Regions from separate parts of the Pseudomonas sp. SZ40 genome, predicted to be linked through region 2. Evidence: riboswitches for the same ligand, from Rfam matches in the RefSeq annotation. Region 2 holds a riboswitch; the other holds the start of a gene.

Region 1 (14,518 bases), on a different contig from region 2:
CCGAAGCGCTGATCGTCCAGTTGCGCGAAGCCGAACGCGCCCAGGCAGAGCTCGGCGGGATAGATCAGCTTGGGCGCCATGATCAGCATCACGCCGAGCATGGTCATGTGCGCGAAGGTCAGAAAGAAGCCGAACATCGCCGCGGCCACCCCGCGCCGCGACTGGCTGGCGAACCCCATCGACCACACCCCCACCCCCACGGCCAGGAAGCTCGCCTGCTGGGCGACGAACGCCCAGACATTGATGGCCGCCGCTTCATGCAGCAACGGCGCATGCCAGCCCCACACAACCAGCATCTCGGCGAAGAACACCAGAAAGGTCCAGACGCCGACAGGGCGAAGGCTGTCCACACGCAGCCCCGAGCGCGCCAGCCCAATGGCCAGCAGCGGTGCGGCGAGCGCCACCACCCCGAGGTGCAGCAGCATATGGGCGGAGAAGGCCGTGCGGCTCATGCCGGGCAGCGGCCCTAGCCAGCAGGCGGCGAGCACCACGAAACCGAGCAACAGCGGCCAGTTGCGCGCCCGCCTGTTCTCTTGCTCACGCAGGGTGGCGGTCATTTAACGCTGGCCGATGGCGCTGGAGATTTCCTGCACCATCGCCTCGGCTGTCATTCGCGGGGAGAACAGCTCGGCTAACGCTCCATCCGGCGCCATCAGGTAAATCGAGCCGGTGTGATCGAGCATGTAGGTATCGCCCATCGGTACCTTCTCGACGTACACACTGTAGGCATCGGCGACCCGGCGGATCTGTTCGGCACTGCCGGTCAGGCCGAGGATGCGTTCATCGAAGAACGCGGTATAGGCCGCCAGCACCTCCGGCGTGTCGCGCTCGGGATCCAGGCTGATGAACAGCGGCTGAACCTGGCTGGCCTGCTCGCCCAGACCATCGAGCACCCTGGCCATGTGTACCAGGGTGGTCGGGCAGATATCGGCACAGCGGGTGAAACCAAAGAACACCAGCAGCCACTGGCCACTGAACGTCCGTTCACTGACGGCCTGGCCATGCTGATCCTGCAACTGGAAAGGCCCGCCAACCCGAGCGCCCTCGCCGACCGCCGCCGCTACCGGGGTACGGGCTGGCCACAGCTGATAGGACAGCGGCAACGCGGCGAGCAGCAGCACGATGGCGACGGCACTGGCGACCCAGGTACGATTCACGCTGCGCTGCCCTCCTCCATTATCCGCGTACGGCGAGCCCGAACGCGTTCCTCGACCTAATGACCGCAAGCCAGCCAGGGCGTGCAGGCAAATGAATGTTACCGGGAGCTGCGAACCTCTAAAGCTTGGCGGTGGACGACAGTTGCAGCCACAGCGAGAACAGCCCCAGGACCATCCAGAAGATGGTGAACAGCCAGGGTGACCGCAGCGAGAACCTCAGGGATTTGTAGTAACGCTCGTCACTGGACTCGTGCTCGCTGAACAACGGCGACTCGTCGTAGGCATGACCGAACTTCGGCTCGCTGCGCAGGAGTTGTTCCTGCTTGAAGTGCCAGTGGCCGATGATCGCCGATGACGCCTTGATGCCCGGCCAGGCGTTCAGCGAGCTGATGATCCCGAGGAGTGCCAGCAGGGCCGGCACTACCAGAGTGAACAGGTCGCCCCAGGACGGATTCGCATTGGCCATGGACGAGGCATAGGCGATGACCAGAAACGACTGGGCAGCCAGGTAGGCGTTGGTTCGATCGGCCAGCAGGTTGGTTTCGTATTGAATTTCCCGACGGTAGAAGTCCAGACGCTCCTTGGGCGTGCCGAACATCAGGGAATCGGATACGTCGGTGGCTTCGGCTTCAGGAGTCGGACCTACGGAGGAGATGATTCTGGACACAGCGGTTACCACGACATCATTGCGCATTGAAAAAGCGGCTGATCCTGCTCGGATCGACCGTGGCTCATCAAAGGTGGGAGCCGGGCCCTCGGGTATCGGTTCGAGAATGAGGACGAGTGGTCAGCTGGCAGACTCACTCGCCTACCGTCGTCAGGAAGCTATCGCTATGGCGCATGGCGTCGATGGCACGACCAACGGGTCCGTAAGGCAGTCGACGGCACCTAAAGTGCGGCCTCTCGATCAGGCTGTGCTTTCCATCGAACACTGGCTACATTTGTCGAGCGGTTCACTCCAATAATAAAAGGACTTGCCATGAAACGCTTACTCACGCCACTGGCGGCGGCCTGCCTGCTGGCCAGCGCATCTTCCCTCTCCGCCGCGCCGTATAGCGCCCTCTATGTCTTTGGTGACAGCCTCAGCGATGCCGGGTGGTTTGCCGATGCCAATGGTCCCGCCGGTGCCACCACTCGCTTCACCAATCGCACCGGCCCGACTTACCAGAATGGCAGCGGCGAAGCATTCGGAGAGGTATCGCCCATGCTGCTGGGCAATGCACTCGGGTTGTCGGGCCCCGGTCTGGGCTCGGCGAACACCGTGGACGGCGGCAACAACTGGGCGGTCGGCGGTTTTCGAACCGATCAGATCCTCAATGCCATCACCGGGCCCGGCGGCTATCTGCAGTCCACCGGCGGCCGAGCCGACCCCAACGCCTTGTACTACCTGACGGGCGGCGGCAACGACTTCCTGCAGGGCCAGGTCGTCAGTGGGCCCAGCGCCCAGGCCGCAGCGGGGCGTCTGGTGGATAGCGCCGAGGCGCTGCAACAGGCGGGTGCGCGCTACATCATGGTGTGGGTGCTGCCGGACCTCGGCTTGACGCCGAACTTTTTCGGCAGCCCGCTGCAGGGGCAGGTCAGCGCATTGGGCGCAGCCTTCAACACCGAGCTGGTCAGTCAATTGGCGACGCTGGACGCCAATGTGATTCCGTTGAACATGCCGCTCTACCTCTCCGAAGTGGTCAATGACCCTGGCCGCTACGGCCTGGTCGCCGATCGCGCCACGGTAATTGGCACCTGCTTCGCGGGTTGCAGCAACCCCAACCCGATCTTCGGGCTCAATGGCAGCACACCGGACCCGACGAAACTGCTGTTCAACGACGGGGTTCACCCGACGATTGCCGGCCAGCGCCTGATCGCCGACTACGCCTACTCGTTGCTGGCCGCCCCCTGGGAAGTCACCCTGTTGCCGGAAATGGCCCTGGGTACCCTGCGTGGCCATCAGGATCAGCTACGCGCCCAATGGCTGGCGGATTGGGACGCCTGGCAGGCGGTCGGTCAGTGGCGCGCTTTCGTCAATGGCGGTGGCCAACGGCTGGAATATGACCGTCAGGGTGGCAATGCCGATGGCAATGGCTACAGCCTCAACTTCGGCGGCAGCTATCGCCTCGATGACGCCTGGCGCGTCGGCCTGGCGGCCGGGCTGCATGAACAGAATCTCGAGGCTGGCGCAGCGGATTCCGATTACAACCTGCGCAGCTACATCGGCACGGCGTTCGCTCAATACCAGCACGATCGCTGGTGGGGCGACCTCTCGGCCAGCGCCGGACGCCTGGAATACGACGATCTGAAACGCAAGTTCGCTGCCGGCCCGGCCACCAACTCGGAGAAGGGCGACACCGATGGTACGCTCTGGGCCGTCAGCGGCCGCTTCGGTTACGACATCGCCCAGCCGGGCAGCCAGTGGCACCTGAGCCCCTTCATCAGCGCCGACTACGTGCATATCGATGTGGACGGGTACAGCGAGAAAAGCCAGCGCTCGACTGCGCTGAGCTTCGACGACCAGACGCGCAAGTCCAGGCGCCTGGGTGCTGGTCTGCAAGGGCTTTACGACCTGAGCCCGCAGACCCGGGTGTTCGGCGAGCTGGCAGTGGAGCGCGAATACGAGGATGACCCCGCCGAGCTGCGCATGTCGCTGAACAGCCTGCCGGGGATCGGCTTCGAACTGCCCGGCCATCGCCCGGATGACCGCAGCCTGCGCGGCCACGTCGGTGTCAGCCAGCGCCTCGGCGACGGTCTGTCACTGCGCGGCAGTTACAGCTACCGCCACGCCGATGACGAGCTGCAACATGGCTTGAATCTGTCGGTGTCGCTGGACATCTGACCTGGCAGTGGCTATTTCGCCACTCCTGATAGGAGCCCCGCGGCGACGGGTGACCATCACACGGCACGTGCGATGGTCACCCGTGTATCGCGTCGAAGGCGACGCGCCTGCACCCTCCCCTCGATACCCGCCTAAGGGCGAAGAATGACCTTGCGGCAGTCCTCGTCCTTCTTGTCGAACAGCCGATAGCCCTCGGCCGCGTCGGACAGGTTCAGGCGGTGGCTGATGATGATCTCCGGGTTCAGCGCGCCACTCTGAATACGCTCCAGCAGATCCGGCAACAGGCTGTGAACATGGGTCTGGCCCATCTTGAAGGTCAGCCCCTTGTCGAACGCGTCGCCGAACAGGAAGCCATGGATGAAGCCGGCATATACGCCCGGCACGCTCACCGTGCCGCCGCGCCGTACGGCGGCGATGCATTGGCGCAACGCCTTGCCGCTGCTGCCTTCCAGCTTGAGCTGGGTCAGCAGGGTTTCGGTGGTGCTGCCCTTGGCTTCGAAACCGACCGCATCGATCGCCGCGTCGACGCCGCGGTACCCTTCGGTCTGCTCGATGATGGCCTCGGCCGGATCGTCGATCTTGTCGAAATTGATCGGGATCACGCCATAGGTCGACTGCGCGTAGGCCAGACGATAAGCGTGATGATCGACCATGAAGATCTGCTTGGCGCCGAGCATCCGCGCACACGCCGCAGCCATCAGACCAACCGGCCCGGCCCCATAGATGGCCACGCTGCTGCCTTCGCCGATACCGGCATTGATCACCGCCTGGTAGCCAGTGGGCAGGATGTCGGAGAGGAACAGCACGCGCTCGTCATCGAGCTCGTCGGGGATCTTGAACGGCCCGGCATTGGCTTTCGGCACCCGCACCAGCTCGGCCTGCCCTCCGGGGATGCCGCCATACAGGTGGCTGAAACCGAACAGCGCAGCACCCGAGGGAATCTGCTTCTTGTTGATGATCGCGCCACGCCCGGTATTGGTGGTTTCGCAGGCGGCCTGCAGGTTCATGTCGCAGAAGAAGCAACTGCCGCAGGCGATCACGAAGGGCACCACCACCCGGTCGCCCTTGCTCACCGCCGTCACCGCACTGCCAACCTCTTCGACGATTCCCATGAACTCGTGGCCGAATACGTCGCCATGCTTCACCTGAGGAATCTTGCCGCGATACAGGTGCAGATCCGATCCGCAGATGGCCGTGGCGGTGACACGCAGGATGATGTCATCCGGCTCTTGAATGACGGGGTCCGCCACGTTGTCGACGCGAACGTCGTTGCTGCCGTGATAGGTCAATGCGCGCATGGTGAGCTCCGGGGCGTGAGGTAAGTATCCAGATAGATACCGAGAAGCCCCCTCGCCCTTAAGTTCATGCATGAGGATAAGCGGGGTTGGCTGGCCCACTTAGCGCGCTCAATGCCGGCGCTTGAGCAGCACGATGAAGAACAACCCGCCCAGTGCCGCCGTGGCGATACCGATGGGCAGGTCTTCCGGGGCGATCAGCGTGCGCGCGGCAACGTCCACCCAGACCAGGAACAACGCCCCAAGCAGGCCACTGACCGGGATCAGCCGACGATGCTCGGCGCCGACCAGCGCACGGGCCACGTGCGGCACCATGAGGCCGACGAAACCGATGGCACCGGACAGCGACACCAGCACGCCGGTCAGCAGCGAGGTGCAGACGAACACCTGCAGGCGCAGCCGCTTGCCGCTGAAGCCCAGGCTCACGGCGGTCTGCTCGCCGCTCATCAATGCATTCAACCCGCGCGACAGCACCAGCAACGCCGCGCAACCGAGGACCACGCAGATCGCCGGTAGCCAGATCACCTCCCAGCGCGCGGCGCCCAGACCGCCGAGCATCCAGAACACCACCGACGCCGCGGCATGGTGGTCGCCGGTGTACAGCAGCAGATTGACCAGCGCCATCAGCACGAAGGACACCGCCACGCCGGCCAGCAGCAGCCGATCGCTTTCCAGGCGACCACTGCGCCGTGCCACCGCCAAGACCAGCAACATGCTGCCCGCCGCACCGATGAACGCGGCCAGCGGCAGGCTGAACACACCGAGGAACTCCCCCAGGTAAAGCACCACCAGCACCGCGCCAAGCGCTGCGCCGGAACTGACACCGAGCAGATGCGGGTCGGCCAGCGGGTTGCGGGTCACCGCCTGCAGCGCAGTGCCAACCAGCGCCAGCCCGGCGCCGACCAGCGCACCGAGCAGCACCCGCGGCGCCCGGATCAGCCAGACGATGGGCTCCTGGCTACGGCTCCATTCGGCGCCCAGCTCCAGGCCCAGCTGCTTGCCGAGGATCCCCCAGACGGTGGCCAGCGGCACCGCTGCCGGGCCGAAGCCCAATGCCATCACACAGGAAAACGCCAGGGCAACGCACAGGCCGATGACCAGCGTTCGATAGGCCGCTGCACTGCGGATCGGCATCAGCGGCTCTCCGACTGCGGATGCAGAGCGGCGGCGAGTTTCTCGATGGCCGTGGCATTCTCCACCGATGGCGTGACCTCCAGGTAGGAGAGCACCACGAAACGCTGCTCGCGGATCGCCGTCACCGCCTGCAATGCCGGGTTGCCGAGCAGGAAGTCACGCTTCTGCTGCCAGGAACGCGGGCCGTAGTCGACGATCACGATCACTTCGGGGTCGCGCTCCACCACGCTCTCCCAGTTCACCTGGGTCCAGCTGGCCGTGACATCGTCCATTACGTTGTGCCCGCCTGCCGTTTCGATCAGTGCCTGGGGCATGCCCATGCGCCCGGACGTGGTCGGACGGTCTTCGCCGCTGTCGTAGAGAAACACTCGTGGAGCCGTGCCGTCCTGCCTGATGCTGGAGCGTACCGCTTCGATGCGCTCGCGCAGTTGCCCGACCAGTGCCTCGGCCCGTGGCTGCACCGAAAAGATCCGCCCAAGGTTGAGCAGGTCGCGGTACAGGTCATCGAGGCTGGCGCCCTGCTGTTTCATCACCCAGGAACAGGATTCGCTGAGTTCATAGACCGCGATGCCGAATGGCTGCAGGGTCGTTGGGGTGACCGCACCACCGACTCGCATGCCGTAGTTCCAGCCGGCGAAGAACAGATCCGCGTCGGCCTCCAGCAAGGTTTCCACGGAGGGATAGCGGCTGGCCAGTTCGGGCACATCGCCAAGCGAATCCCTGAAGGCCGGGTCGAGGGTTTTCCAGCCGCTGATGCCCGTGTAGCCGACCATCCGTTCGCGCAGGCCGAGGGTGATCAGCATGCTGGTCATGTTGATGTCGTGGCTGACCACGCGCTGCGGCGCCTGCTCGAAGATCACGTCACGGTCACAGCTGCGTACCGTGAGTGGGTAGTCGCTGGCTACAGCCGGCAGTGCAAGCAGCGCCAGCGACAGGCCGCAAAGGTGTCTGAAGATGTTCATTGGGTAATCCAGGTGATCCGTGGGTAGGCATGCAGCGGATGGCTGTCGACCAGCGCCTGCACGGCGAATACGCGCTGCAACAGCTCGGCGCTCAGCACCTCGCTGGGTGTGCCACTGGCGACCAGGCGGCCAGCGGCCACGACATAGAGGCGGTCGCAGAAAGCCGCCGCCAGGTTCAGGTCGTGAAAGCTGGCCAGGGTGCTCAGGCCAAGGCTGCGCAGGTGCTGCAGCAGCTCCAGCTGGTAACGCGGGTCGAGGTGGTTGGTGGGTTCGTCGAGAATCAGCAGCCCGGGCTGCTGGACCAGCGCCCGGGCCAGCAGCACCCGTTGCTTCTCGCCGCCGGAGAGGGTGGCGAATGCCTCACTCGCCTGCGCACTCAGGCCGACCTGCTGCAGTGCCTGGGCTACCAGTGCGGTGTCCTCGGCGCTGTCGCCGGCGAACAGCCCCTGGTGCGGCGTGCGCCCCATGGCGACCACATCGGTGACGCTGAGGCCGAACTCCTGGGGAAACTCCTGCAGCACCACGGCAATGCGTTGCGCACTCCAGCGCGGGCTCTGCCGCCAGAGGTTCTCACCGTCGAGATGCAGGCTGCCGCTCGCCGGCTCGCTGGAGCGGTAGGCGCAGCGCAACAGGCTGGTCTTGCCACTGCCATTGGGGCCGATGAGGCCGACGAACTCGCCCTCGCCGATATGCAGATCGATGTCCTGCAACAGCCAGCGTGGCGCAGCGCGCCGACTCTCGACGGCCCATGACAGCTTTTCGATACGTAGCGTCGACATGCCAGACTCCTTCTTGTGGGCGCACCGGGATGGCCCGGTGCGCCAGCGTTTAGAAGCTGTAGTCAGCGGTAACGAAGAACGAACGCGGTTGGCCCAAGTACCATTGTTCGCCATCACTGCTGCTGGTGGTGGCGTACTGGCGGTCGAACAGGTTGTTCAACTCCAGCCCCAGGCGTACCTCCGGCAATACCTGCCAGGCGACGTTGGCATCTACCACGGTATACCCAGGAATCTCCACGGTATTGGCCGTATCGGCATAGCGCGTATCGACATAGCGGGCGCCGATACCGGCCTCCACCTGTTCGTTCAACGCCTTGCTCAACCAGAGGTTGGCGGTACGGCGCGGCACATCGGTCGGGCGATTGCCACTGCGGTCACCACCGGCTTCGGTGAAGTCGTCGTACTCGGCACGCACCAGTGCGGCGTTGGCAGAGACCTGCCAGCCCTGCCCCAGCGCCAGCTCCAGCGTGGCTTCCAGACCATCGGAAGATTGCTGGCCGATCTGCTCGGTCGGTGCCGCTGGCGTGGCACGGCTGAGCAGCTTCTCCTTGACGATGTGATAGGCGGCCAGTGTCCACTCGCCACGTCCCTCCCAGAATGCGTGCTTGAGGCCGAACTCGGTCTGGCGCGCCTCGCTCAGGTCGAACTGCTGCTGGGTCGGGCTCAGCGTGAGCAGGTTGCTCACGCCCTCGGTGCTGGTGGCGTACTGCCCATAGAGCGACAGTTCCGGGGTCAGTTCGAAGACCAGCCCGGCGCGCCAGTTATCGCCGCTCAAGCTGCGATCGACACGCGAGTCATCGTCTAACGCGGTGCGATCGATATGCACCTGATCACGGCGCACGCCGGTGACCAGAGACAGGCGCTCGGTGAGCTGGGTACGGTTCTCGGCGAACAACGAGAACTGCCTGGCCTGGTTGAGCTCCCGCGGCCGGTAGCGATCATTGCTCAGATACGAGCCGCCGTCGGACTGTGCCAGCGGTACGACATCGCCAAGGCTGTTGTCGAAATCGTGATGGCGGGCGAAACGGATGCGGTTGTAATCGACACCCACGACGCTGCGGCTGTCGAGCCCGAACAGCGGATGGTCGAGGGTGAAGCTCTGGCGATCACCCACCTGTTCCTGAGTGTGCTTGATGCGCCAGAAATCGCCACGCTCGACCAGATCACCCGGCTGCCAGCGATAGGCCTCGGCATTGCGCCAGTAGCGCTGGGTCTTGATGTAGTAGAGCTGGTTGCTGGCACTGAGGGTGTCGCTGATCTGCCAGTCGGTGACCAGACGGGTGATCTGGTCGTGGTACTGAATATCGGCGTCCCCGACGTTGTAGTTGCGCTCACGCAGGCTCTCGCGAAAACGGCCATCGACCAGCGGCGTGCCCAGGTAGCGCATCGGCTGCTGATCGGCATGATCGTGGGACAGGGTGAAGCTCAGGTCGTCACTGGCGTCCCAGCGCAACGCCGCGCTGAGCGCCAGGCTCTCGGAATCGCCACGGTCGACCCAGCCGTTGCTGGCCTGCTGGTTGAGGCTGAAACGGTAACTCAAGGCGTCGTTCAGCGAGCCACCGCTGTCCAGCGCAGCCTGGCGACGATCATCGCTGCCATACCCCAAGCGCAGTTGATTGCGGACCTCACCCGTGAAGGGCTTCTTCGGGATGACGTTGATCACCGCACCGGTCGCGCCCTCGCCATAGAGCACCGAAGCCGGGCCACGCAGCACGTCGAGACGCTCCACCGACCAGGTATCGACCGGAAAAGTCACGGTGCCAGCGCCGATGTACTGGCGGGTACCGTCGTACAGCTGCATGGTCGAGGCATGCCCGGAAAAACCGCGAGCCGACAGCGCGGTGCCACCGTTGCCGGGCGTACCGATCGTGGTGATGCCCGGTGTGCGGGTCACGGCGTCCTGTACGGTGAGGTTATTGCGGCCACGCACTTGCGCACCGCTGAGGCTGCTGGTGCTTGCCGGCGTTTTCAGTGGGGTGAGCCCCAGGCGCGAACCGGAGGTGGTTGGCGTGTGCAGATCAGGCGGCTGCGACGACTCGTCGGCTGTGCCGGTGATCGCCGTCGACGGCAAGGCCAAGGGCTCGTCCGACTCGGCGGCCTGCACGGGCATGGCGAACAGCACGCAGGGCACCAGGCCCACGCGCAGGGATTTGCCCGACAGGGCATAGAACAGAGAAGATCGGGACATGTCGTTCCACTCGAAACAGGAATGAATGAATCCCGGAGGGAACAACGCATAGGGAATCGCAGGCGTACGAAGCCCACGGAAACCGGCCTGCGCCCGCCCACCGCGGGTTTGCCAAACTGAAGTTTCGGGCCGGTCTCCGGGCTCGCGAGGGTCATGAAGCATTCACCTTCCCATGCCGTGGCACAGTGGTCATTCGAATGCTTCGCTCGCATACCGTTGCGGGGGCAGCGCCGGACTGATCATGTTCATGACGAACCGGCTTCCCGTTTCACCCCATGCACGGCGGCATGGGACACCTGAAACTGGCGCGCATCTGACCATCCAAGCGTCGAGCCGTCAATCATCGCCATGCAGTTGCCGCGATCCGTGCACCAAAGCATCGCCTGCTGGGATAACATCGCCCGACTCGGGTTGGCCAGGAAACACAGGATGCAGCGAGACGATGATCGAGCGACCGGCAGGCGCTCCTCTAGTGCCCCAAGCAAGCCGCCGACGCTGGCGGATGTGGCCAAGGTCGCCGGGGTTTCGCCGATCACCGTGTCGCGCACGCTCAACCAGCCGGAGATCGTCCGCCCCGAACTGCGCGAAAAGGTCTTTCGAGCCGTACACAAGACCGGCTACGTACCGGCCATGCTCACCGGCGTGGCCGAACAGCGCAGTCGGCTGATTTCCCTGCTGGTGCCCACGGTTGCCAACTCGATCTTCTCGGACACGGTGCAGGCACTGATCGACACCCTCACCGAAGCCGGCCACGAGACGCTGATCGGCCTGACCAACTACAGCGCCGAACGCGAAGAGCAGTTGCTCGACGCCATCCTGCGGCGCCGTCCCGATGGCATCGTGCTGACCGGCACCCTGCACACCAAGGCCAGCCGCACACGCCTGTCGCGTTCGGGCATTCCCATCGTCGAGTCCTGGGATCTCGCGCCGCGGCCGCTGGACATGCTGGTGGGTTTCTCCCACGAGGCGGTCGGAGTGGCCACCGCGCGCTACCTGACGGGCAAGGGCTATCGACGTTTCGCCGTGGTGACCCTGGATGACCCCCGCGGCCACCGCCGCTGCGAAAGCCTGATCGGCGAACTGGCGAGCCAGGGCATTGCCGAGGTGCCTCGCGTGGTGTTGCCGCCACCGGCCACGGTGAACCTGGGGCGCGAAGGCCTGCAGCGCCTGCTGGCCGGTGGCGAGCGCCCCGATGTGGTGGTGTGCAGTTCCGATACCCTGGCCCACGGCATACTCGAGGAAGCCACCGAACGGGGCATTCGCGTGCCGCAGGATCTGGCCGTGATGGGCTTTGGTGATCTGAGCAGCGCCGCTCACCTGCACCCCGCCCTCTCCACCGTGTGCATCAACGGCGCGGACATCGGCGTGCAGGCCGCCCGCGCGCTGGTGCAACGCCTCGATCACCCCCATGAAGAGCCGGTGAAAGTACGCATCGATACCGGCTTTAGCATTGTTGAACGGCAAAGTGCGTGAGAGTCGACTCACATATCCAGCCCCTAATTCACTCGGCTTTGGCTGTTTAGTGGCGAAAGCGGACCTTCGATTTGGTGGGCTAAAGCCCACCCTACAGCCGCGCATCTAACCGTAGGGTGGGCCGGGCGGCGATCCGCTTTAGCCCACCAATTGGCCCCCGACTACGAACGGCTGCTTTCGCCTTGAAGCAGCCCTGAAGCTCTGCCCATTCCCTTGAATGATTACCTAATCAGCTTAACGTCCGGATTCACGTCAGTGATTTGAAGCACCTGGCGGCACCAACAAAAACGTCAAGCGAGGTAATCAATGTGAGCGAACAACCCCTTTCCCAAGGCTGTGCAGACCAGGATCAGATCGCCTGGATTCGTATCGCTTCAGTTTTCCTGCCCCTGGCCAACCCGATCAGCGACGCCAAGGTGCTGACCGGACGGCAAAAGCCGATGACCGAGATCGCCATGCTGTTCGTGGAGATCGAAAGCAAGGATGGCCATCGCGGCCTTGGCTTCAGTTATTCGAAACGCGCGGGCGGCCCCGGCCAGTTCGCCCATGCCCAAGAAATCGCCCCGGCACTGATCGGCGAAAACCCCAGCGATATCCAGAAGCTCTGGACCAAGCTGTGCTGGGCCGGCGCTTCGGTCGGCCGCAGCGGTCTGTCGACCCAGGCCATCGGGGCCTTCGACGTCGCCCTGTGGGACATGAAGGCCAAGCGTGCCGGTCTGTCTCTGGCACGCCTGCTGGGCGCTCAGCGCGACTCGGTGCGCTGCTACAACACCTCCGGCGGCTTCCTGCACACGCCCCTCGACCAGTTGATGAAGAACACCGACCTGAGCCGTGAAAAAGGCATCGGTGGCATCAAGCTCAAGGTCGGCCAACCCAACTCGGCCATCGATATCGAGCGCGTGAGCACCGTACGCCGCCACCTGGGCGACGACTTCCCGCTGATGGTCGACGCCAACCAGCAATGGGATCGCCCGACCGCCCAACGCATGTGTCGCCAGTTCGAAGCCTACAACCTGGTGTGGATCGAAGAGCCGCTGGACTGCTATGACGCCGAAGGCCACGCGGCCCTGGCGGCGGCTTTCGATACGCCGATCGCCACCGGAGAGATGCTCACCAGCGTCGCCGAGCACGCCGAGTTCATCAAGACCCGTGGCGCCGACTACCTGATGCCGGACGCGCCTCGAGTTGGCGGTATCAGCCCATTCCTGAAAATCGCCTCGATGGCCGAACAGGCGGGCTTGATGCTGGCCCCGCATTTCGCCATGGAGCTGCACGTGCACCTTGCCGCGACCTACCCCACCGAGCCCTGGGTCGAGCACTTCGAATGGCTGGAGCCGCTGTTCAACGAGCGCCTGGAAACCCGCGACGGACGCATGCTGGTCCCGACCCGCCCGGGTCTCGGCCTGTCGCTCAGCGACCGGGTCGCCGGCTGGACCGCCCAGGAAGTGGAGATCGGCCAGCGCCGCTAACCCACCCGACGCCGTCACGGCCATGAAGGGTGGCCCGGAGCGCGTCGCTGACGCTGTCTTCATCCACCGCTACGGCTACCGGTTGGTGACGCGTCACCTGTATGTAGGGTGGATGACGCTCTTTTCATCCACCACTGCGTTTGGCGATTGGTGGATGGGTCGGGCCGCGCAGGCAAGCGTCGGCTACGCGCCCCGGCCCACCCTTGCAATGCAATCGCCAATCAGCAGCTACAATCGTCGATGGTGGCACTTTAACTGCCTGAGTCGGGGCACTAAACTGCGCGCCCTTCGCGCGGACAACTCCCTTGGATTAAGCGCGTAACGTCGCCGAAAGCTGCGCTGGCCATTAAAGCTTCCGCGCTGCCGGTCGAATAAAAGGAAACCCAAGGATATTTCTTAGCCAGGAGCTGCGGCATGCAGTCGTTGAAGTCGCTGTACGATTCGATCGAGATGCACTTTTTCGATACCTTGACCAAGAAGCTGTCCAGCCTTTTTCTGCTGGTGGTGGTCAGTGGCCTGCTGTTCTGGGTGGCCATCAGCCTGCGTGCCGACATCCTTCAGCAACTGCATGCCGCGCAGATCGATGCCGCCTTGCTGAGCCGCGTCGAAGCCAAGCTCGACACTCTGGGCAACGCACTGTTGCTCAGTGCGCTGTTCACCCTGGGCATGGTCAGCTTCATGGTCTGGTACTTCCGCCACCTGATCGTGCGCCCGGTCGACAACATGACCCGCGCCCTGGAAGAGATCGCCAACGGCGAAGGTGACCTGTCCCGCGACCTGCCCCTGCTGACCCACGATGAAATCCGTACCCTGGCCAGTACCTGCAACCGCTTTCTGGCCAAGCAACGCGAGATCATCAGCAACGTGCAGGCACTCACCGTGCAGATCGCCGTGGAGTCCGCCCGCTCGTTGAAGAACATCAGCGATTCCAGCGAAAGCGCCACCCACCAGGCGCGCTTCGCCAATGAAGTGATGAGCGAGAGCAACAGCGCCGTCGGCCGCATCGAAGAAGTGTCGCAACAGACCCAGGCGATCTCCGGCACCACCGCACAGAACCTCAGCATGGCGCGCGACTCCTACGCCGAACTGCTGGAGGTGACCGGCAACATCGGCGCCATCTCCAATAGCCTCAACGAATTCGGCACCCTGGTTTCCGCCCTCAACGAGCGCTCGTCGAACATCAAGTCCATCGTCGGGCTGATCCAGCAGATCTCCTCGCAGACCAACCTGCTGGCCC
Region 2 (14,518 bases):
TTACGGCCAGTAGCGACCAGCGATCTGGCCCAGCGTCAGCGACTCGCGCCGCTCACGCTGAGGGTTGCAAAGGGCGAGGAGCCACTGCCATCGATCACAGGGCGCGATAATGGCTCGGAACTTCGCCCGGCCCTATTGCGAGCGCAAACGCTGCGCGGCGACGTCGCTGAACAGGTTCACGGCGTCCTGCAGGTTGCCCAGGTACTGCGGGTGCAGCAGCCAGAGATCGATCATCGGCTTGAAGTCGCTGACGTTGATCACGTCCAGTTGCTCGCGGTGCCCGCTGCGCTCGAGCAGGGGCGCGGGCACCAGGCCGAAACCCATGCCGCTGGCGACCAGGCCCAATTGCAGTTCGGTGCCGAAAGTTTCCAGGTTGATCTGCAACGACAGGCCCTGTTCGGACAGCGCGCGTTGCAGGCCTGCGCGGAAACCACAGCCGTCGGGGTTGAGCACCCAGCCTTGCTGGTAGCAGTCCTTGAGCTTGCAGCTGCGCTTGCGCATCGCGCCCTTGGCGGCCACCACCAGCAGCGGCATGCGGCCGATGGAGCGGCTGGCGATGCCTTCGGGGAAGATCTTGCCCGCCGGGAAAAGCACTGCGGCGGCATCCAGCTCACCGTTTTCCATGCGCGCGATCAGGGTGCTGCCCCAGCCATTGATGACCTGGGTCTTCAGTTCCGGGAAGGTTTCACGAATCTGCTGCAGGGCGTCGAGCAGCACCACGTCACTGATGGTTTGCGGCACTCCCAGGCGCAACGAGCCACTGGGCGAGCCATCGCTGGCGACCAGTTCGCGCAGCGAGTCGATCTCGCGCAGGATCGCCTTGCACTGATCGTAGACACGCAGGCCCATGGGGGTCGGTTTGAGCGGCTTGGTATTGCGGTCGAGCAGATTGGCGCCCAGATCCTCTTCGAAATTCTGCACGCGGCGAGTGATCGCCGGTTGAGTCAGTTGCAGAGCATCGGCAGCCAGCTTGGTCGATTGACAGCGGATGACGGCGACGAATGCATCCATGTCATCGATCTTCATCTCAGGTACTCACATATTAAGGGCAGGAAAAATGCCTCGATAGAATAATCATCTTTAACCATTTTGGGCACGGCCTTTTCCTTTTCGTGAGCATTCGACGGCGATCCTGATCGCTGAAATTCTCCGCCATAAGCTTATTTCTTAATCGTATTTCAGATCAGCCCGGTTATTCGCTATTTTCTCGTCACTACTTGTTATGACAAGTTGATCAAAAAGGATTCACATGTCTCAGCTCATACCGCTTTCGCCCGTTCCCCTGTACAGCCAGCTCAAGGAGTTGCTGCGCTCGCGCATCCTTGATGGAACCTATGCGCCGCACAGCCGCATGCCCTCGGAGAACGAGCTGGGCCAGACCTATGGCGTCAGCCGCATCACCGTGCGCCAGGCGCTGGGTGACCTGCAGAAGGAAGGGCTGATCTTCAAGATCCACGGCAAGGGCACCTTCGTGGCCAAGCCAAAGGCGTTCCAGAACGTCAGCACGCTGCAGGGCCTGGGCGAATCGATGAAGCAGATGGGCTATGAGGTGATCAACAAGTTGCGCAGCCTGCGCCACGTTCCGGCGTCGGCATTGGTTGCCGAGCGCCTGCAGGTGGCAGAGGGCAGCACCGTCACGGAAATCCGCCGGGTGCGGCTGATCAACCGCGAGCCGATTTCCCTGGAAATCACCTGGCTGCCCCATGCCGTGGGCGAAAAGCTGGAGAAGGCCGATCTGGTCACGCGTGACATCTTCCTGATCCTCGAAAACGACTGCGGCATCGCCCTGGGTCATGCCGATCTGGCCATCGATGCCGTGCTTGCCGACAGCGACCTGACCCAGGCGCTGGCCGTGGAGGAGGGCTCGCCGATCATGCGTATCGAGCGCCTGACCCACACCGCCGATGGCACACCGCTGGATTTCGAACACCTCTATTACCGTGGCGATGCCTTCCAGTATCGCCTGCGCATCGACCGACAGAAGGGCGTGCAGCCATGAGCATCAACACCCTGGAACAGGAATACGACATCGTCATCATCGGCGGTGGTACCGCCGGCCCCATGGCCGCGATCAAGGCCAAGGAACGCAACAAGGCGTTGCGCGTGCTGCTGGTCGACAAGGCCAACGTCAAGCGCAGCGGAGCGATCAGCATGGGCATGGATGGTCTCAACAATGCCATCGTGCCCGGCCACGCCACGCCCGAGCAGTACACCAAGGAAATCACCGTGGCCAATGACGGCATCGTCAATCAGGCCGCCGTGTACGCCTATGCCACCCACAGTTTCGAAACCATCGAGCAGCTCGACCGCTGGGGCGTGAAGTTCGAGAAGGACGAAACCGGCGACTACGCGGTGAAGAAGGTGCATCACATGGGCGCCTACGTGCTGCCGATGCCCGAAGGGCACGACATCAAGAAGGTGCTGTATCGCCAGCTCAAGCGCGCCCGGGTGGAAATAACCAATCGCCTAGTGGCCACACGCCTGCTGACCGATGCCGACGGCGCGGTCAACGGCCTGATGGGTTTCGACTGCCGCACCGCCGATTTCCACGTGATCAAGGCCAAGGCGGTGATTCTTTGCTGCGGCGCGGCCGGACGTCTCGGGCTGCCGTCTTCCGGCTACCTGATGGGTACCTACGAGAACCCGACCAATGCCGGCGATGGCTACGCCATGGCGTATCACGCCGGTGCCGAGCTGGCCAATCTGGAGTGCTTCCAGATCAACCCGCTGATCAAGGATTACAACGGCCCGGCCTGCGCCTACGTGACCGGCCCGCTGGGGGGCTATACCGCCAACAACAAGGGCGAGCGCTTCATCGAATGCGACTACTGGAGCGGCCAGATGATGTGGGAGTTCCATCAGGAACTCGAGGGCGGCAACGGCCCGGTGTTCCTCAAACTCGATCACCTGGCCGAGGAAACCATCCAGAACATCGAGGAAATCCTGCATAGCAACGAGCGCCCCAGCCGCGGCCAGTTCCATGCCGGGCGTGGCACCGACTACCGCTCCAGCATGGTCGAGATGCACATCTCCGAGATCGGCTTCTGCAGTGGCCACAGCGCTTCCGGCGTGTGGGTCAACGAGCGGGCGGAAACCTCGGTCAAGGGCCTGTATTCGGCCGGAGACATGGCAGCGGTGCCGCACAACTACATGCTCGGCGCCTTCACCTACGGCTGGTTCGCGGGCAACAACGCTGCCGACTTCGTCGCCGAACGCGACCACAGCGCACTGGATCAGGCGCAGATCGACGCCGAGCGGGCGCGGGTCTACGCGCCGCTGAACCGCGAGCACGGCCTGCCGCCGGCGCAGGTGGAGTACAAGCTGCGCCGCTTCGTCAACGATTACCTGCAGCCACCCAAGGTCACCAGGAAGATGGAGATCGGCCTGCAGCGTTTCGCTGCCATCGAAGCGGATCTGGGCGAGCTGAAGGCCAGCAACGCCCACGAACTGATGCGCGCCATGGAAGTCAGCGTGATCCGCGACTGCGCCGAGATGGCCGCCCGCGCCTCGCTGTTTCGCAAGGAAAGCCGCTGGGGCCTGTATCACCACCGGGTCGATCACCCGCAGCGCAATGACGCCGAATGGTTCGTGCACTGCCACCTGAAAAAGGACGAACACGGCCAGATGGTCAGCTTCAAGAAGCCGGTCGAGCCCTACCTGATCGCTCTGGATGATGAGGAGCAGCAGGCCTACAACCGCCTGCGGGTAAAGACCGAAGCGGCGTGAGCAGGGTGGGCTTTGGCCCACCAAGTGGCATCAGGCTGAGCTTTCCCGGTGGGCTGAAGCGGATTGCCGTGGGCCCACCCTACATCCTAGAAAAACACGAGAGCCACAGGCTCCGAGGACACCGTGATATGGCCTTCCAGCCCCAGGAAATCCTGTTTCGCAGCAATGCGCCCGTGACCATCGACGAAGACAAGTGCATCGCCCACAAGGGCTGCACCGTGTGCGTCGATGTCTGCCCGATGGATCTGCTGGCGATCAACCCGGCGACGCAAAAGGCTTACATGGCTTTCGACGAGTGTTGGTACTGCATGCCGTGCGAGAAGGATTGCCCGACCGATGCGGTGCGCGTCGAGATTCCTTATCTGCTGCGTTGAACAAAGCGCGACCTGGAGTTTTGTAGGCGCCCGCTTGCGGGCGATCAACGGGAAAGCATCGCCCGCAAGCGGGCGCCTACGGAATTCAACGCTCGAGACTCTGCAGCTAGCGCGAAGCTTATCCACCGAATATCCAACATAAAAAAGCAACACGCCATCCGGCCAACCACCGGACGCCTGATCAACAGACCCCTCGTTTCCCACCGGCCGACCACCCGGCGGAGACGATTCCAATACCTATTGATTCGAGGGGAGACACCCATGCACTTGCGTACCACTCTGGTCGGCCTCGCGCTGGCCATCGGCAGCATCACTGCTCAGGCGCAATCCAACCAGGAGCCGATTCGTATCGCCATCGGCACTCAGGACACCACCATCAACTGCGCCACCGGCGGGTTGTTGATCCGCGAGCTCGGCCTGCTCGACAAGTACCTGCCGCGCGACGGCAAGTACAAGGACGCCAAGTACGAAGTGGAGTGGAAGAACTTCACCAGCGGCGCGCCCCTGACCAACGAAATGGTCGCCGGCAAGCTCGACTTTGGCGCCATGGCTGACTTCCCCGGTTCGTTCAATGGTGTGGCCCACCGCGATGCCGGCAAGCAGAGCCTGTTCATCACCGTGTTGTCGGGCAGCACCAAGGGCAGTGGCAACGGCATCGTGGTGCCGGCATCCTCCAGCGTGCAATCGCTGGCCGAGCTCAAGGGCAAGACCATTTCCGTGCCGTTCGCGTCCACCGCCCATGGCATGCTGCTGCGCGCCGTTGCCGCCCAGGGCTGGGATCCGCAGAAGGACGTGCGCATCATCGCCCAGGCCCCGGAAATCGCCGGCTCGGCGCTGCGCAGCAATCGCATCGAGGCCCACGCGGACTTCGTGCCGTTCGCCGAACTGTTCCCCAACCGTGGCTTCGCGCGCAAGATCTACGACGGCTCCCAGGCGGATGCACCCACCTTCCATGGTGCGCTGGTGGATGCCGACTACGCCAAGAAGTACCCGGAAGTGGTCACCGCGTACCTGCGCGCCGGCCTGGAAGCGGATCGCCTGTTCGCAGCCGAGCCGGAGAAGTACAGCGAGCTGATCGAGAAGGTCACCGGTATCGAGGCCGAGGTGAATTACCTGTTCCACGGCCCGCTCGGGTTGCAGACCCGTGACCTGACCTGGAAGCCCGAGTACCGCCAGGCGGTCACCACCTCCATCGAAACCCTCAAGTTGCTGAAGAAGACCGACCGCGGTCTGAACGTCGAGCAATTCGTCGACGATCAGTACATCAAGGCTGCCTTCAAGGCCGAAGGTGGTGATTACGCACAGGCGCTGGCCAATTACGCACAGCTGCCGCTGAAAGCCAATGATGCCGTGACCGGCCAGCCGATCACCGATTTCAAGCGCGTGGCGCAGATCTGGGTGCGTGGCGAAAGCAAGGTACGTCACTACGCCTCACCGGAAGCGGCCTTCAAGGCGCTGGCGCAGCTCGAGGAAGAGGGCAAGGACATCCGTGCCATCTACGCCCAGGCCAGCGACAGCGGCATCAAGCTGCTGGCCAACCAGGCCTGGTTCGTACGCAACGGCAAGGGCGAACTCAACGCCTTCCTGCTCAAGGGCCAGGCTGAAGCCTATGCCAAGGCTCACGGTGGTGAAGCGCTGGACTTCGGCAGCGCCAACCAGCGCCTGGTAGCCGCACGCTGATCGGCCCGCTGCGCCATGCCTCCCGTGGCGCAGCACCTTACTGGAGCCTGATGATGACTTCTCTACACCGTTGGCCGTTGCGCCTGGCGTCGTTGGCGTTCTGCCTGCTGTTCTGGCAGGTGGCGACCAGCTCGCGCCTGGATCTGGGGCTGCTCACCTTCATCTACGTGCCCACGCCCAAGTCGGTGGTCGATGCGGCCATCGCGCTGATCGAATCCAGCAGACTCTGGGATCACGTCGGCGCCAGCCTGGGGCGGGTATTCAGCGGTTATCTGATCGCAGCGCTGCTGGGCGTCACCCTGGGCATCGCCATCGGCCGTTCCCGCTGGGCCGAAGACAGCCTGCTGCCGCCGCTGGAGGTACTGCGGCCGATTCCTGCCGTGGCCTGGATTCCCCTGGCGATCCTGATGTTTCCCTCGTCGGAACTGTCGATGATCTTCATCACCTTCACCGGTGCGCTGTTTCCGGTGCTGCTCAATACCGTGCACGGGGTGGAGGGTGTCGATGCCCGTTTGATCGCGTCGGCCCGCAGCCTTGGCGCAGGGCGCCTGGCGATCCTGCGTGAGGTGGTCCTCCCGGGCGCTGCGCCGAGCATCGTCACCGGCCTGGCGATCGGCATGGGCACCTCCTGGTTCTGCCTGGTCACCGCGGAAATGATCTCCGGGCAGTTCGGCATCGGCTATTACACCTGGGAGTCGTACACCATCCAGAACTACCCGGACATCATCGTCGGCATGCTGCTGATCGGCCTGCTCGGCATGGGCAGCAGCCTGCTGGTCAAGCGCCTCGGCAGCCTGCTGACGCCCTGGTATCGCAGCGGAGGGCGTCGCTGATGAGCATTCATGAAACCGGCCTGTCGGCCGGACGCATCGATATCGAGAAGCTGACCATCCGCCTCGGCGAGGGCGTGCAGGCGTTCGAAGCCGTGCAGGCGCTGGACTTCTCCATCGCCGCTGGCGAATTCGTGTGCATTCTTGGCCCCTCCGGCTGCGGCAAGTCGACCTTGCTCGGCGCCCTGGCCGGACACCTGACGCCCAGCGCCGGTAGCTTGCGAGTCGATGGCCAGGCGGTGGATGGCCCGTCACCGCAGCGTGGCATGGTGTTCCAGCATCACACCCTGTTGCCCTGGCGCAGCGTGCTCGACAACGTCGCCTTCGGTCTGAAGATGCAGGGCATCGGCAAGGCTGAACGGCAGCAGCGGGCGCGTGAGTTTCTCAACCTGGTCGGCCTGCAGGATTTCGCTGCGCGCTGGCCCAATCAGCTCTCCGGCGGCATGCAGCAGCGCGCCGAGATCGCCCGGGTGCTGATCAACCGTCCACGCCTGCTGTTGATGGACGAACCCTTCGGCGCGCTGGACGCGCAGACCCGCAGCAAGATGCAGGAGTTGCTGCTGGATATCTGGGGCAGGGTGCGCACCACCGTGGTGTTCGTCACCCACGATATCGACGAAGCCCTGTTCCTGGCCGATCGCATCTTGGTGATGAGTCCGCGGCCGGGACGTTTCATCGAAGACCTGCGCCTGGACTTTCGCCGTCCGCGGCATGCTGGCCTGTTGACCAGCCCGGAATTCGTGCAGCTCAAGCGCCACTGCCTGGAGCTGCTGCGCCATGAAGAAGGTCGCGAGCTGCCACGCCTGACCCCGCTCGGGCTGCCCACCGAACATCCGCCATTGCGAGTTGCCCTATGACCGACCTGAGCACCTATGTAAGCACCGATAACCCTGACATTCTCGACCTGCTGCCACGCCTGCAAGATGAGGACGCCGGCGTGCGCCGCATCGCCCTGATCGAACTGGCCGACCTGGAGGAGCCGGACGCCTTGCCCTGGCTGACCCATGCCCTGACCCAGGACGCGTCTGCCGACGTGCGCGCCGAGGCGGCTCGCCTGCTGGAGGCCTGGGAGGATCCCGAAGTGGTAAATGGCCTGTGCGCTGCCCTGACCGATGCCGACGCCCGCGTGCGCGGCGCCGCAGCCCAGAGCCTCAGCGAGTTGAAAACCGCCGACGCCGGTCGCGTGGTGCTGCCCTGGGCCAGGCATGCCGACCCGTTCGTGCGGGCCAGTGCCTTGCGAGCCCTGCGCGAGTTGCGGCTGATCGACAGCGTACCCACCGCCGTCGCCGCGCTGCAGGACAGCGATGCCTTCGTGCGCCGTGAAGCGGTAGGTATCCTCGGCTGGTTGAAACAGTCCGATGCGCTGCCGCAACTGGCGCGCCTGGCCAGCGACGATACCGATACCGAAGTACGCCGTGCCGCCACCGGTGCGCTGGGGCTGGCCAGCGACGACAGCGTGCTGCCAGCCCTGCAGACGGCGCTCAAGGATCGCGAATGGCAGGTGCGTGAAGAGGCCGCCACCACCCTCGGCAAAGTTGGCCACGCGGGTGCCGGCCCTGCGCTGCTGGAGGCGCTGAGCGACAGCTACTGGCAGGTGCGGCTGCGTGCGGTGCGCTCGCTCGGCCGCCTGCGATTCGCCGCGGCCCTTGAGGCGCTGGTGGAACTGCTCGGGCACGCCATCAGCAACCTGCGCAAGGAGTCCGCGCTGGCGCTTGGCGAGCTGGGCGACGCTCAGGCACTGCCCGCATTGCTGGCCGTCGAGCACGATGCCGACCCGGAAGTGCGCAAGGCGGTGCGTATCGCCATCGGCCAGTTGCGACTGCAAAAGTCATGAACCAGGTACCCGTCGCAATACGTAACAGTGCCACGCAAGCGACATTGAGCGTGGATTGGGGGCAAGGGCAGGTACAGGTGCTTGCCCACGGGCGCCTGCGTGCCGGGTGTCCGTGCTCGAAATGCCGGGCGGCTCGGCTGGCGCAGCGCATCGACGTGGTAGCGGATGGCGTCCGCATCACGGCAGTTCACGCACAGGGCTATGGGCTGCAATTGGTGTTCGACGATGGCCACGACCGCGGCATCTACCCCTGGAGCTATTTGCGTGAACTGGGGGAGGTGGCAGGTTGAGTTGACCGGGCTTGTCGCATGGCCTGCTCGTCACGGCGTCAGCCGCGGAATGAGCGAAATCGCCCCGCGGCGACCAGAAAATGGCGTCGAACACCCATTTTCGCAGGCGCCCCGATGCTGTCGGACCGTGCCACGCGGCGAATGGTGGGTACGGCGCGGATGCAGAGAATGGCTACCATCGCATTCGCGCCGAGGGCGGCGCTCCTACCGGCATGGCTTCACCCCAACGATTTCGCAGGCGCCCCGATGCCGTCGGACCGTGCCGCGGCGAATGGTGGGTACGGCGCGGATGCAGAGAACGGCTAGCATCGCATTCGCGCCGAGGGCGGCGCTCCTACCGGAATGGCTTCACCCCAACGATTTTGCAGGCGCCTCGATACTGTAGGAGCCCGCTTGCGGGCGAATGGTTGTCGCGCCACAGACCTGGAGAGACGGCTGTGAACGCGCCGCGCCGAGAGGCTGATGCAGGCGCTTAGCCCTTGTTCTTGCGCTGCGGTTTGGGCCGGCCTTGCACGCACTTGAAGCGTGGTTCGGTCTTGCAGATCACGTAGATGCGACCCCGGCGCTTGACGATCTGGCAATCGCGGTGGCGCAGTTTGGCCTGTTTCAGCGAGGCGACGACTTTCATGAGCGGGCTCCTGCGAAACCGGCGAAGCGTTTGTTGAAGCCGGCCACCCGACCTTCGCTTGCCGTCTGGCGCTGCTGGCCGGTGTAGATCGGGTGCGACGCGCTGGAGATATCGAGCGTGACGTAGGGATAGGTGTTGCCGTCGCTGTGCTCGCGGGTCTTGTCGGTGCTGACGGTGGAACCGATCAGCCAATAGGTGTCGGCCGAGACATCGTGAAACAGCACGGGGCGGTAGTCGGGGTGGATACCAGGTTTCATGAGCACTCCAATAAATACGTTATAAGGTAACAATATCAAGTCTTGTTGATTTTGGTTCTCATTTCAAGCCCGAATCCGAATTTTTCCACCACGGTGTCGATCGGCTCCATGGATCTTTCGATCAGGAGCTGAAGCGAGCACTCAACTCGACTTGCTAAATTGTTATATTGTAACAATAATGGCCGCCAGCATTAGCCGCACAGGTGCTGCAACGGCTTCGGTATGTCGAGATGAATGCGCAGAAACTGCAGCGAAGCGCTGCAGGGCAGCGACCTAATCGTTTAAGATGCCGCCCGCCGGTTTCCGCGAGGAATTAATAGGGAATCCGTCGCCATTTCTAATGGCCAAACGGAACTGCCCCCGCAACTGTAGGTACCGAGCAGCGCTGCATTCGTGTCACTGGGGGCGACCCCGGGAAGGCCACAGCGCTGCCGCGACGTACCAGTCAGGAGACCTGCCGGCGTCGGTCCGATCAGCTGCAATCCAGCTGTGTTTGGACACTGCAATCGAACCAGCCGGCGGGGTGTCCGGGAGGGGGCATCCGTAATCACCTTCCTCATGGACAGGTGCGGCCATGGCCGCTTGGCGTGATGTGTTCTCCAGCCTGCGCACTGCCATTTATGCGTATCTGTTGATTGGGAGATCACCCGCATGACCGTGTCTCGTTTTGCCGTTCTGGCCGCCACCCTTGGCCTGTCTTCGATGGCGCTGGCCGCCACCCCGACTCGTTACCCCCTGACCCTCGAGAACTGCGGCCATGAGCTGAGCTTCGCCGCTGCGCCGAAGAGCGCCGTGACCATCGGTCAGGCCGGCACCGAAATTCTCTATTCCCTCGGGCTTGGCGACCGTCTGGTGGGTACCTCGCTGTGGTTCAGCAACGTGCTGCCCGAGTTCGAGGCGCAGAATGCCAAGGTCGAGCGCCTGGCCGATAACGACCCGAGCTTCGAGTCGGTGATCAACAAGCGCCCCGGGCTGGTGGCCGTGCAGTTCGAGTGGATGGTGGGCAAGCAGGGCGTGGTCGGCACCCGTGAGCAGTTTCACGCGCTGAAGATTCCGACCTACATCATGCCGTCCGACTGCGAGGGCAAGGACAATCTGGTAGGTGCCGACGGTACTCGCCTGCAGCCGTTCCAGATCGACAGCCTGTACAAGAGCATTCAGCAGCTGGCGCAGATATTCGACGTGCAGGCTGAGGGCGACAAGCTGGTCGGCAGCCTGCAGGAGCGACTCGGCAAGGCGGTTGCAAATGCCGAGCAGCGCCAGGCGAAGCAGATCTCCGCCGCGTTCTGGTTCTCCAGCGCCGACCTGGATCTCGACCCCTACATGGCCGGTCAGAAAGGCGTTGCCGATTACATGATGAAGTCGCTGGGGCTGCAAAACGTGGTCGAGTCCAGCGAAGAGTGGCCAACCGTCGGCTGGGAAACCCTGGCCAAGGCCAACCCGACCGTGCTGGTGCTTGCGCGCATGGATCGCCGCCGTTTCCCGGCTGACGACGTGGAGAAGAAACTCGAGTTCCTGCGTAATGATCCGGTCGCCAAGCACATGGATGCGGTGAAGAACGGCCGCATCGTGATTCTCGATGCCGACGGCATGCAGGCTTCGCTGCGCATGATCACCGGCATCGAAACCCTGGCCAAGGCCGTTGACGGGTTCGATCTGCAGAAATGATTGCCCGTGGCTCCCGCCTGTTCCTGCTGACCATCGTCTGCCTGCTGTTGCTGGCCGTGGCGGTGGTCGTCGGTGTGGCGCTGGGTGAAACCCGCATCCCGTTGTCGGTGGTCTTTCAGGTGCTGGCCAACAAACTGTTCGGGGCGGGCTTCGTGCTCGATCCGATCGACGAGGGAATCGTCTGGAACTACCGCCTGACCCGGGCCCTGGTGGCCGCCTGCTGCGGCGCCGGGTTGGCGGTTTCCGGTGTGGTGCTGCAGGCGCTGTTGCGCAATCCGCTGGCCGATCCCTATCTGCTGGGGATTTCCGCAGGTGCCTCCACTGGAGCGGTTTCGGTGGCGCTGCTGGGGCTCGGCGCAGGCATGCTGTCGCTGTCCATGGGCGCCTTCATCGGTGCGATCGCCGCCTTCAGCCTGGTCGCCTTGCTGGCAAGGGCTGCGGGCGGCGGTGCGCTGAATGGCACCGGGCAGATCATTCTTGCCGGTATCGCCGGCTCCCAACTGTTCAACGCGCTGACCTCGTTCCTGATCACCAAGTCGGCCAGCGCCGAGCAGGCCCGGGGCATCATGTTCTGGCTGCTCGGCAACCTCAGTGGTGTCAACTGGCACGATGTCGCCCTGGCCGTACCCGTGGCGCTGGCCGGGGTGCTGCTGGTGGCCTGGCATACCCGCGCGCTGGATGCCTTCACCTTCGGTGCCGAATCGGCTGCGTCGCTGGGCGTACCGGTGCGCCGGGTGCAGGCCACGTTGATCGCCTGCGCGGCGCTGGTCACGGCGGTGATGGTGTCGATCGTCGGCTCCATCGGCTTCGTCGGTCTGGTGATCCCTCACGCTGCACGGCTGCTGGTCGGCGTGCGGCATGGCCGGCTGGTGCCGGTCGCGGCCCTGACTGGCGCGGTGTTCCTGATCGCCGCCGACGTGCTGTCGCGTACGGTGATCAAGGGCCAGGTACTGCCCATCGGTGTGGTCACCGCGTTGATCGGTGCGCCGGCCTTCGCGGTGATTTTGGTACGCGGGAGGCGGGCGCGGTGAGTACGGTGCTGCAGTGCAGCGACCTGGGCTGGTCGGTGAAGGGTAGGGCGATCGTCGCCGGCGTCGATCTGCAACTGCATCAGGGCGAGACGCTCGGCCTGATCGGTCCCAATGGTTCGGGCAAGTCGACCTTGCTCAAGCTGCTGTCCGGCATCCGCACGCCGGGCAGCGGCCAGGTGCACCTGCAGGGCAAGCCGCTGGGTGGCCTGAGTCGCCGGGATGTCGCCCGCCAGTTGGCATTCGTCGAGCAACAGGCCGACACCGGTGACGCGGTGACGGTGCGCGATGCCGTCGAACTGGGCCGCACGCCCTGGCTGTCGGCCTTGCAGCCCTGGTCGGCGGAGGACGAACGGATCGTCGTTCAGGCACTGGCCGATGTGGACATGGCCGAAATGCCGGAGCGAGCCTGGAGCACCCTGTCGGGCGGTGAACGCCAGCGCGTGCACATCGCTCGGGCACTGGCGCAGAAACCGCAGATCCTGCTACTCGACGAACCCACCAACCATCTGGATATCCAGCACCAGCTGTCGATCCTCAATCTGGTACGAACGCTGCCGGTGACCACGCTGATCGCCTTGCATGACCTCAACCAGGCCCTTGAGTGCGACCGCCTCGGGGTGATGGAGCGCGGTCGACTGGTGGCGCTGGGGGCACCGGCCGAGGTGCTGACCACCGAGCGTTTGCGCGACACCTTCGGCGTACGCGCCCGCTACCTGGTCGACCCTGAAGACGGTGCCCGGGTACTGCGCTTTCAACCTATCTGAGACGAGTCTTTTGTCATGCGTTTTTCGCCGCTCTTCGCTTTGCTCGCTACGCTTGTGTTCACAGCTCCGGCATTGGCCGAAACCCACGAAGTGAAAATGCTCAACCGTGGGGAGTCCGGTTCGATGGTCTATGAACCGGATTTCCTGGCCATCGCCCCCGGTGACAGCGTGACGTTCATCGCCACTCACCCGACCCACAACGCTGCCAGCATCCCCGGCCTCCTGCCGGAGGGCGCCGAGCCGTTCAAGGGCAAGATCAACGAAGAGATCGAGGTGACTTTCAATGAGGCAGGGCTCTATGGCATCCAGTGCATTCCGCACTTGGCGATGGGCATGGTGATGCTCATTCAGGTCGGTGATCAGCCGGTCAGCGCGGCGCAGATTCCCGCGCAACTGCCGGCGCGAGCCAGGCAGCGTCTGGAACAGATCGTCCAGCGTGCGAGCGAATGAGCCAGCCATGAGCCGGGTGCTGGGTACCTTCGCCAGCCTGTCACCCGCCGCACGGGTGCTGGTGCTCAACAGCCTGGCGTTCAACTTCGGCTTCTACATGCTGGTGCCGTATCTGGCCGGGCACCTCAGCGAGAGCCTCGGGCTGGCGGGTTGGGCGGTGGGCCTGGTGCTCGGCATCCGTGTGTTCAGCCAGCAGGGGCTGTTCCTGTTCGGCGGCTTGCTGGGTGACCGCATCGGCTACCGTCGCGCCATTCTCATCGGTTGCCTGGTGCGCTGCGTGGGGTTTGCCGTGCTCGGCTTCTCGGAAAGCCTGGCGATTCTGCTGCTGGCCGCCTGCGTCAGCGGTTTTGCCGGTGCGCTGTTCACGCCTTGTGCCCAGGCCTACCTGGCCGATGAGTGCCAGGACATGCAGCAGCGCAAGCGCGCCTTCGCCCTGCAGAACATGGCCAGCACCGCCGGCATGCTGCTCGGGCCGCTGGCAGGCCTGCTGCTGATCGGCATCGATTTCGCGGTATCCGGCAGTGTGGCAGCCGGGCTGTTTCTGCTCATGACCCTGGTGCAGTGGCGCTTTCTGCCGAGCAAGGAGCTGGTTTCCGGTGACGAGCCGGTGACCATGCTGCGCCAGTGCCTGGACATGCTCCAGCAGTGGTCATTCCTGCGCTTCGCCCTGTTGGCTGCAGCCTATCCGTTGTTGTTCCATCCGCTTTATCTGGCGATCCCGGCCTACAGCCACGCCCACGGCGGCGGCCAGGCGTGGATCACACGGGTATTCGTGATCACCGCGCTGGTTGGCGTGCTGCTGCAGATGCCGATCAGCGCGCTACGCCAGCGTTGGCTCAGCGAGGGGCAGGGCATGGGCCTCGGCCTGGCGTTGATGGCGGTCAGCTACGCGCTGTTGGCCGAACCTTTCGCCAGTCTGTTGAGCCCGTATTGGGCGGTTCTGCTGATGGCCGCTTTGCTTAGCCTCGGCAGCCTGCTGGTACTGC

The links. A riboswitch is a leader RNA that binds a small molecule or an ion and turns the genes downstream of it on or off. The one in region 2 is predicted to bind cobalamin.
Region 1: another riboswitch for cobalamin. It lies ahead of ACT9T4_RS14360 (TonB-dependent receptor); the one in region 2 lies ahead of ACT9T4_RS03895 (ABC transporter substrate-binding protein).

The regions. Positions count from the first base shown of each region.
Region 1 is NZ_JBQWIF010000016.1:27,240-41,757, forward strand. Features, by position in the region: gene ACT9T4_RS14320 (cytochrome c oxidase assembly protein) at 1-557, opposite strand, end outside; gene ACT9T4_RS14325 (SCO family protein) at 558-1,157, opposite strand; gene ACT9T4_RS14330 (RipA family octameric membrane protein) at 1,276-1,824, opposite strand; gene estP (esterase EstP) at 2,137-3,981, shown strand; gene ACT9T4_RS14340 (zinc-dependent alcohol dehydrogenase) at 4,113-5,279, opposite strand; gene ACT9T4_RS14345 (FecCD family ABC transporter permease) at 5,388-6,410, opposite strand; gene ACT9T4_RS14350 (ABC transporter substrate-binding protein) at 6,410-7,372, opposite strand; gene ACT9T4_RS14355 (ABC transporter ATP-binding protein) at 7,369-8,151, opposite strand; gene ACT9T4_RS14360 (TonB-dependent receptor) at 8,201-10,339, opposite strand; cobalamin riboswitch at 10,450-10,654, opposite strand; gene ACT9T4_RS14365 (LacI family DNA-binding transcriptional regulator) at 10,769-11,812, shown strand; gene ACT9T4_RS14370 (L-talarate/galactarate dehydratase) at 12,121-13,281, shown strand; gene ACT9T4_RS14375 (methyl-accepting chemotaxis protein) at 13,696-14,518, shown strand, end outside.
Region 2 is NZ_JBQWIF010000003.1:13,038-27,555, forward strand. Features, by position in the region: gene ACT9T4_RS03840 (LysR family transcriptional regulator) at 133-1,026, opposite strand; gene ACT9T4_RS03845 (GntR family transcriptional regulator) at 1,250-1,999, shown strand; gene ACT9T4_RS03850 (fumarate reductase/succinate dehydrogenase flavoprotein subunit) at 2,002-3,726, shown strand; gene ACT9T4_RS03855 (4Fe-4S dicluster domain-containing protein) at 3,855-4,100, shown strand; gene ACT9T4_RS03860 (ABC transporter substrate-binding protein) at 4,362-5,780, shown strand; gene ACT9T4_RS03865 (ABC transporter permease) at 5,831-6,613, shown strand; gene ACT9T4_RS03870 (ABC transporter ATP-binding protein) at 6,613-7,467, shown strand; gene ACT9T4_RS03875 (HEAT repeat domain-containing protein) at 7,464-8,444, shown strand; gene ACT9T4_RS03880 (DUF971 domain-containing protein) at 8,441-8,734, shown strand; gene ykgO (type B 50S ribosomal protein L36) at 9,207-9,362, opposite strand; gene ACT9T4_RS03890 (type B 50S ribosomal protein L31) at 9,359-9,619, opposite strand; cobalamin riboswitch at 9,900-10,095, shown strand; gene ACT9T4_RS03895 (ABC transporter substrate-binding protein) at 10,271-11,287, shown strand; gene ACT9T4_RS03900 (FecCD family ABC transporter permease) at 11,284-12,318, shown strand; gene ACT9T4_RS03905 (ABC transporter ATP-binding protein) at 12,315-13,082, shown strand; gene ACT9T4_RS03910 (pseudoazurin) at 13,098-13,532, shown strand; gene ACT9T4_RS03915 (MFS transporter) at 13,540-14,518, shown strand, end outside.